DNA from 4 places in the Massilia niabensis genome. Region 3 is predicted to be linked to each of the others. Evidence: predicted binding sites of a transcription regulator. Region 3 holds the regulator's gene; each other region holds the start of a gene.
The links. Region 3 encodes LexA, which represses DNA repair genes until DNA is damaged. Its sites were predicted from a motif close to ACTGTATNNNNATACAGT; they were not measured.
Positions count from the first base shown of each region.

Region 1 (2,191 bases), on a different contig from region 3:
CCGCCTCGCTCGCGCTCGACCTGCTCGACAAGGGCACGAAGACGCGCGACGCCTTTGCGCTGTCGGACGCGCTGGAAAACCTGGGCGCGCGCCTGTCGACCGGCACGGCTGCCGACCAGTCGCTGGTGCGGCTGCAGGCGACATCAAGCAACCTGGCGCCGTCGCTGGCCATCATGGCCGACGCCGCGCTGGCGCCGAGCTTCCCGCAAGACCAGTTCACGCTGCAAAAGGGACGCCGCATGGCCCAGATCGGCCAGGAAAAGGCGCAGCCGACTAGCCTGGCGACGCGCCTGGTGCCGGGCCTGCTGTACGGCCAGGAGCACGCCTACGGCAAGCCGGCCAGCGGCAGCACGCAGAGCGTCGAAGGCATCACCCGCGAAGACCTGGCAGCCTGGCACGCGGCCTGGTTCAAACCGGGCAGCGCGACCCTGATCGTGGCCGGCGACACCACGATGGACAAGCTGCTGCCGGCGCTGGAAGCCTCGTTCGGAGGGTGGAAGGCTGGCTTGGCCCCCGCCAAGGCGGTGGCCGGCGCCAACGCGAACGTCAACGCCGGCAGGAAGGTCTACCTGGTCGACAAGCCGGACGCGCCGCAATCGACTATTGTCGCCGCCCACCTGTCGCTGCCGTATGGCCAGCCGGAAGACCTCGCGGTCGAGCCGGTGATGCACAACTTCGGCGGCATCGCGACCTCGCGCCTGAACCGCAACCTGCGCCTCGATAAACACTGGAGCTACGGCACCAGCGCGCGCCTGACCGAAGTACGCGGCCAGCGCAGTTTCATGACGATCGCGCCGGTGCAGACCGACAAGACGGTCGAGGCGATGCGCGAAGTGGCGAAGGAAGTGAAGGGCGTGGCGGGCGAGCGTCCGCTGGTCGGCACGGAATACGAGAGCATCATGCGCAACATGACTTCGCGCCTCGCCGGCCGTTTCGAGACCCTGAGTGCGCTGGAAGGCGCGGCGCTGGCGAGCGTCAACCTGAACCTGCCGGAGGATTACTGGAGCGGCTATTCGCGCAGCCTGAAGGCCCTGACCCCGGCACAGCTGGGCCAGGCCGCGGGCAAGTTCGTCAAGCCGGACGAGGTGACCTGGATGGTGATCGGCGACCTGCGCAAGGTGGAGGCGGGGATTCGTGCGCTGGGCTGGGGCGAGGTGGTGGTGCTGGACCAGGACGGGAAGCCGGTGCGGTAAGTGTTAAGAGCCGCCGTGTGACCAGGGTGGGCTCGTGCGTCCACCCGCACACCGACCCGCATTTGTCCCGGTTTTCGGTCGCACCCGCACGGCGTGCATACATCGGCTGGTATATACTGTACACCCATACAGTTTCGCCACCCAGATGAAACTTTCCGACAAGCTCGAAATCCTGGCGGATGCCGCCAAGTACGACGCCTCCTGCGCCAGCAGCGGCGCCCCGAAACGCGCCTCCGACGGTGCCGACGGCGGCATCGGCGCCACCACGGGCATGGGCATTTGCCACAGCTACACGCCCGATGGCCGCTGCGTGTCGCTGCTGAAAATCCTGCTCACCAATTTCTGCGTCTACGACTGCCAGTACTGCGTCAACCGCCGTACCTCGAACGTGCCGCGTGCGCGCTTTTCGGTCGAGGAAGTGGTCAAGCTGACCCACGATTTTTACCTGCGCAACTACATCGACGGCCTGTTCCTGAGTTCCGGCATCATCCAGTCGAGCGACTACACGATGGAGCAACTCGTTGCCGTGGCGCGCACGCTGCGCGAAGTGCACAACTTCCGCGGTTACATCCACCTGAAAACCATCCCCGACGCCGACCCGCTGCTCATTGCCGAGGCCGGCCGCTATGCCGACCGCCTGTCGGTGAACATCGAGCTGCCCACCCACGACAGCGTGACCCGCCTGGCGCCGGAAAAGAACGTGCACACCATTAAACTGGCGATGGGTTCGATCCGGCGCAAGCTCGACGAAAAGGCGGAGGAGCCGAAAGCCCCGGCCTTTGCCCCGGCCGGGCAAAGCACGCAGATGATCGTCGGCGCCGATGCCAGCGACGACCAGACCATCCTGAATACCGCCGAGACCCTGTACGGCAGCTATAAACTCAAGCGCGTGTATTACTCGGCCTTCAGCCCGATCCCGCAAAGCCCGGATAGCGTGCCGCTGGCACCGCCGCCGCTGCTGCGCGAGCACCGCCTGTACCAGGCCGATTTCCTGCTGC
Region 1 is NZ_JBHSMU010000007.1:99,432-101,622, forward strand. Features, by position in the region: gene ACFPN5_RS06460 (M16 family metallopeptidase) at 1-1,193, shown strand, start outside; gene ACFPN5_RS06465 (putative DNA modification/repair radical SAM protein) at 1,339-2,191, shown strand, end outside.
Region 1: the regulator LexA is predicted to act here: its motif matches at 1,309-1,326, upstream of ACFPN5_RS06465 (putative DNA modification/repair radical SAM protein).

Region 2 (2,191 bases), on a different contig from region 3:
CGCCATGCGCCCGTTCGGGTTCTGGGCAAAGCGCAGCACGGCCAGCACATCCTTGATGTGCGAGGCTTCCAGGAACTTCAGGCCGCCGAATTTCACGAACGGGATATTGCGGCGCATGAGTTCGAGCTCCAGCGCCGCGCTGTGGCTGGCGGCGCGAAACAGCACCGCCTGCTGCGTCAGCTTGATGCCCGCTTCGCGCTGCTCGAGGATGCGCCTGCAGACCCAGCGCGCCTGCTCGGCTTCGTCCGGGATCAGCACCAGTTGCGGCAGGCCCGTCGCCGCCTTGTCGGTCCACAGCGTCTTGGCGTGGCGTTCCAGTGCCGCGGCAATCAGGGCATTCGACGCCGCCAGGATCGGCTGGGTCGAGCGGTAATTGCGCTCCAGGGTGATGAGCTCGGCCGGCTGCGAGAATTGTCCGGGAAAATCGAGGATGTTGCGCACTGTCGCCCCGCGGAAGGAATAGATCGACTGGGCGTCGTCGCCTACCACCATGACGCCCTGCCCGTCGGGCTTCATGCCGGTGATGATGGCTGCCTGCAGGCGGTTCGTGTCCTGGTATTCGTCGACCAGCACATGGTCGAACAGCGCGCCAATTTCCGGCCCCAGTTCCGGATCGGACGCCATCTCGGCCCAGAACAGGAGCAGGTCGTCATAGTCGAGCACGTTCTGCTCCTGCTTGGCATCGACATAGGCGCCGAACAGGCGTTTCAGCTCGTCTTCCCACTCGCAGCACCAGGGAAAGGTGCTTTGCAGGACCACGCCGAGCGGGTCGCGCGAATTGACCACGCGCGAATAGATCGACAGGCAGGTGCCCTTCAGCGGAAAGCGCTTCTGGGTACCGGTCAGGCCGATCTCGTGGCGCACCATGCCCATCAGGTCCTCGGAATCGCCGCGGTCGTGGATGGTGAACGATTCGTCCAGGCCAATGCGCCCCGCAAACTCGCGCAGCAGGCGCGCGCCGATGCTGTGGAAGGTGCCGGCCCACGGCAGCGTGGTAATCCCCTGGCCGCCCCCCCCCACGATCGGCTGCAATACGCGATGCAGCACATTACCGGCGCGCTGGGTCATCTCGTTGGCGGCGCGCCGCGAAAAAGTCAGCAGCAGCAGGCGCTGCGGGTCGGCGCCGGCCAGGATCAGCCGCGCCACGCGGTGCGCCAGCGTATTCGTCTTGCCCGAACCAGCGCCTGCCACCACCAGCAGCGGACGCGGCGCCGCGGCGCCGACATCATGCTCGACAGCCGCCCTTTGCTCGGCGTTCAGGCTGGCGAAGGGATCATCCGGGACGGGAACGGCGGCGGGGACGGGAGCGGAAGCAGGAGCGAAAGCGGCGGGCATGGACGGAGGGTGTTGGGGAAACAACGCAACTGTACATTTGTCCAGTATCGGCTAGCAAGTACATTTTGCAATCCCAACAGGCAATCCGAACAGTGAAAAGATGCACCACGCTTGAGCCAACTTCACGTAGCACGCGACGCTTCGATGCTAAGTGGCGGGAAACAAAGCGCTTTTTCAGATATCCACAAAGTCTGTGAATAACTTTGTGGAAAAGGTAGGGCTTGACACGGCGCAAACGCGTCAGGATGCGGGTTTCAACAAACTGCCCGTTCCTCTAGCAGTGCCCAAACTACGAAAAATCAAGGACTTGCACGCACTTGTGCGGAGGTAGCTGAATAGCCTGCTTTGATAAAAAAACGAAATTTTTGTGTATAACCGCACTTGTCCAAGTGCCACAAAAATGACAGTCTTATATCGAATTTCGTGGATTCAAAGAAACTTTATGCCCTGGAGCGGCGCTGCATCGGCTCGAGCAGCACCCGTTCGATGACGTGAATGCCGATATCGCGGGCACGCAGGTATTCGAAGGCAGACATGATATTGCTGCTGCCGAGCAACGCAATGGCGTCATCGACGATCATGCGCTGGCGCGCGTCGCGCCGGGCCTCGCCCGTCGCCGGGGCACTCTGGAAGGAGAAATCGACTGTGTCGACTGCGGTTAAGGTCATTGTGGCCTCGCTCTGTCGTGGTGGAATTCCGTTGCGATTGAGTATTCATCAAACGACCGCAATGTCAATGTCAAGTTCCTATTGAAAACAGCAAAAAGTTGTACAGACGGGTTGCCGCGACCAGTGCGCCACCAGGCAAGCGAGCGGCCTAGAATGGCCAGGTAGTCAAGTCCACACTTGATACCATC
Region 2 is NZ_JBHSMU010000014.1:57,299-59,489, reverse strand. Features, by position in the region: gene ACFPN5_RS13445 (ATP-dependent helicase) at 1-1,335, opposite strand, end outside; gene ACFPN5_RS13440 (hypothetical protein) at 1,776-2,003, opposite strand.
Region 2: the regulator LexA is predicted to act here: its motif matches at 1,364-1,381, upstream of ACFPN5_RS13445 (ATP-dependent helicase).

Region 3 (2,191 bases):
CGAGGATACGGACGATTTGCTGGAAGACTTCCGGGCGGCCCTGTCTTCCTGAGCAGGCGTTTTGAATAACGGGGACCCATGAAAAAGAACACGAAGGTGCTGTACGGCGTGCTGCTTGGCCTGCTGCTGGCAGGTAGCGTCCACGCAGGCGAACTCGAAGACGCGAAGGCGCTGTTCGAGCAGAAGAAGTATCCGGAAGCGCTCAAGCTGTACACGAAGCTGGCTAATGCCGGCAACCCCGAGGCCCAGCAACACCTGGGCCAGATGTACTGGTACGGCGAGGCCGGCGCGGTCGACGAGGCGAAGGCGCAGCTGTGGTTCCAGAAGGCTGCAGGCAAGGGCAACAAGGTAGCGGCCGCATCGCTCGACATCATGAAGCAGCGCGGCGAGCGCCGCGCGGAAATCGACCACTGGGTCAGCCGCTACGACGGGGCCGACCTGAAGTCGGGCAAATTCCATTGCCCGGCCCCGCGGATTCCCGCGATCTCGAAGCAGACCGCAGAGATCGAACGCGTGTCGAACGCCATCGCCAAATGGCAGGACTGCTATAACGGCTTCGTGAACAACCTGAACGCCGTGTCGCCCCTGAGCGAGCGCATTCCTGCCGACATCGCCAAGCTCATGAACGCATCCGAGCTGGAGCGCGCCAAGAAGCACCTGGCGCAGGTGCAGGAAAACATCTCGCAAGAGGCGAAGGTGGGCGCGAAGCTGGTGCTGGCCGACGTCGGCGTCTGGCGCAGCGCGACCGAGGCGTATGTCGGCGAGCACAATGCAATCATCCAGAAGATGCCAAAGGACGATTCGGTGCGTACCAAGTAAGGTTGTCCTCTCCTTGACGCGACACATGCAAAAAAAGCCGCATCGGCGGCCTTTTTCATTCCTGCCTAGTGGCACCTGAGTCGCAACTCAGTGCCAGCTGCGCATCAGTCCTACCGCCAGTCCCTCGAGCGCGAACTCGTCGCCCGGTTCCACGCGAATGACCTTGAAGTCCGGATTTTCCGGCAGCAGCTCGATCAGTTCGCCCGTCTTGCGGTAGCGCTTGACGGTCACGTCTTCGCCGATGCGGGCGACGACAATTTGCCCGTTCTTGGCGCTGTCGATCTTCTTCACGGCGAGGAAGTCGCCGTCCATGATGCCGGCGTCGCGCATCGACCAGCCGCGTACTTTCAGCAGGAAGTCGGGACGGGCGCCGAACATGGCCGGGTCGACGTTGTAGGTGGCCTCGACGTGTTCCTGCGCCAGGATCGGCGAGCCGGCGGCGACGCGGCCGACCAGCGGCAGCGACATGAGGAGGGCTGCCGGAACGTGGGGCACCGGCGCGGGTGCATGTACCGACGTACCAATCAAGCGGATGCCGCGCGAGGTGCCGGAGACGATTTCAATGGCGCCTTTGCGGGCGAGAGCCTGCAGGTGTTCCTCGGCGGCGTTGGCCGACTTGAAGCCCAATTCCTTGGCGATCTCGGCGCGCGTGGGCGGGAAGCCGGTGTTGTCGATCGCTTCCTTGATCAGGTCAAGGATCTGTTGTTGCCTTGCAGTGAGCTTGAGCATGGATCTGCCACGGGTTAATGATTCAGACTGTATTTTTGTACAGTATTTCGGCGAATGCAAGGGAAATCGCCAAAATTTAACGATTTCCCGTCAGGAGCCTGTGGCGCCGGGGCGACGCCCCGGCCAAGGCCATGGGTCATTGTGTTGCCGCCCCAATCGCGCTATAATTGCCGGCTTTCCCTTCCCACACTCGTCTTGACGCCGAGGTGGGCATTTGTTTAAACGTCCTTAAGGAGTGTTGCATGCGTCATTATGAAATCGTTTTTATCGTCCACCCGGACCAAAGCGAGCAAGTCCCGGCGATGATCGAGCGTTACAAGGCCAGCGTCAGCGCACGCGGCGGTAACATCCATCGCGTCGAAGACTGGGGCCGTCGCCAGATGGCTTACTCGATCCAGAAGCTGCCGAAGGCACACTACATCTGCATGAACATCGAGTGCGACAACGAGACCCTGGTCGAGCTGGAAACCGCATTCAAGTTCAATGATGCCGTGCTGCGTCACCTGACCGTGAAAATGAAGAAGGCTGAAACCGCTCCGTCGCCAATGATGAAGTCGGTCCAGCGCGAAGACGCAGCCAAGAGCCACCGCTCGGAAGCCCCGGCTGCTGCTGCAGCCCCGGCCCCAGCTGCTGCTTGATTTTC
Region 3 is NZ_JBHSMU010000015.1:1,016,611-1,018,801, forward strand. Features, by position in the region: gene ACFPN5_RS18955 (cystathionine gamma-synthase family protein) at 1-52, shown strand, start outside; gene ACFPN5_RS18960 (tetratricopeptide repeat protein) at 79-819, shown strand; gene lexA (transcriptional repressor LexA) at 907-1,548, opposite strand; gene rpsF (30S ribosomal protein S6) at 1,791-2,186, shown strand.

Region 4 (2,191 bases), on a different contig from region 3:
GGCGGCGGCGGGGCCTGCGGCACCACCACCCAGAACGCGATCAACAGCGCCCGTTCGCGCGGCACCGTCGTCATCGTCGCAGCGGGTAACGAGAACATGAACGCCAGCAACTCGAACCCGGCCAACTGCGCCGGCGTCGTGACCGTGGCGGCGACCAACCGCAACGGCGCCCGCGCTCCGTACTCGAACTACGGCACCGTGGTCGACGTCGCCGCACCTGGCGGCGACGCCAACGGCTACATCATCTCGACGCTCAACGCCGGCACCAGCACGCCGGCCGCGGACAACTACGCCGGTTACCAGGGCACCTCGATGGCGACCCCGCACGTTGCCGGCGTCGCTGCCCTGATGCTGGCCCGTAACGCGGCGCTGACACCGGACGAGATCGAATCGAAGCTCAAGAGCACGGCACGTCCGTTCCCGGGCACCTGCACGAGCTGCGGTACCGGTATCGTCGACGCGACGGCTGCCGCGGCCTCCGCGACCACGAGCACGCCGACCGCGCCGACCGCCAACGAGGTCGAGTCGAACAACACGATCTCGACCGCGAACGCCGTCAGCACCACCGGTACGGTCGTCAACGGCAACCTCGGCACCACCACCGACACCGACTACTTCGTGGTCCAGCTGCCGGCCGGCAAAACCCTGACTGCGACGCTGACCCAGGGTTCGACCACCAACGACTACGACCTGTACATCTACAACAGTGCAGGCACGCAGTTGGCCACCAGCCAGAACGGCGCCGGCGCGACCGACACCGCTTCGGTGTCGAACACGACCACCGCTACTTCGGCCCGCTACGTGCGCGTGCGCTACTACAGCGGCGGCACGGGTGCCACCAGCGGCAAGTACAGCCTGAAACTGAGCTGGTAATTGCTGCTGCGGCAGTGAAGTAAAACGGACGCGCGGCTTGCCGCGCGTCTTTTTTTGTCGAGGCCGAACCCTTGCACCAAACTTCAATTGACGAGATACTGTACGGAATTACAGTAGTCGGCCCCGGCCGCCGCCCGAGTGAACGTCCCCGCACGTAAAATCATCCATTGCGATTGCGACTGCTTCTATGCGTCGGTCGAGATGCGCGACGATCCGTCCCTGCGCGGGCGTCCGCTCGCGGTCGGCGGCCGCCCCGACCAGCGCGGCGTGGTGGCCACCTGCAATTACGAGGCGCGGGTCTTCGGCATCCACTCGGCGATGGCCACCGCCCAGGCCATGAAGCTGTGCCCGGGGCTGCTGGTGATCCCGCCAGCGATGGAAAAATACCGGATCGCCTCGCGCCAGATCATGGAGATCTACAGCGACTACACGGACCTGGTCGAGCCGCTGTCGCTGGACGAAGCCTACCTCGACGTGTCGAATTCGCCGCACTGCAAGGGCAGCGCGACCCTGATCGCCCAGGAAATCCGGCGCCGCATCTTCGAGACCGTCGGCATCACGGCTTCGGCCGGCGTGGCGCCGAACAAGTTCGTCGCTAAAATCGCCAGCGACTGGAACAAGCCCGACGGGCTGTTTCTCGTGCGGCCGGAAGAAGTCGACGCCTTCGTGTCGGCGCTGCCGGTGAAAAAACTGCACGGCGTCGGCAAGGTCACGGCGGCCAAGCTGAACAAGCTGGGCGCCCAGACCTGCCTCGACCTGCGCGGCTGGACGATGCAGGAGCTGCAGCACCACTTCGGCAGTTTTGGTGCGCGCCTGCACGACTTGTGCCGGGGCATCGACAACCGTGAGGTCAGTCCCGAACGCGAGCGCAAGTCGATCAGCACCGAGGAAACCTATACCCCGGACGTGCCGGACCTGGCCGCCTGCCTGGCGCTGCTGCCCGACTTATATGAACACCTGCTCGGGCGCATCAAGCGCAACGCTGCCGAAAAATTCATCAACAAGCTGTTCGTGAAGATCAAGTTTTCCGACTTCCAGCAGACCACGGTCGAGTGCGTGGGCTTTTCGCCACACCTGCCGACCTTTGCCCGGCTGATGGAAACCGGCTGGCAACGCGCCAGCCGCCCGGTACGCCTGCTTGGCGTCGGGGTGCGCCTGGGCGACACCGAACATGTCGAGCAGCTCAGCCTGTTTGACGAACGGACAACACATTAAATTGTTGTCCGTTGCCACGCGAAAATACTGCGACATCAGCGTGTAGAATGTCGTTCCCCTGAAATACTGAGACAACAGAAAGCAACTATGTGGTTCAAGAATC
Region 4 is NZ_JBHSMU010000009.1:85,967-88,157, reverse strand. Features, by position in the region: gene ACFPN5_RS08515 (S8 family peptidase) at 1-873, shown strand, start outside; gene dinB (DNA polymerase IV) at 1,012-2,088, shown strand; gene ACFPN5_RS08505 (recombination-associated protein RdgC) at 2,176-2,191, shown strand, end outside.
Region 4: the regulator LexA is predicted to act here: its motif matches at 971-988, upstream of dinB (DNA polymerase IV).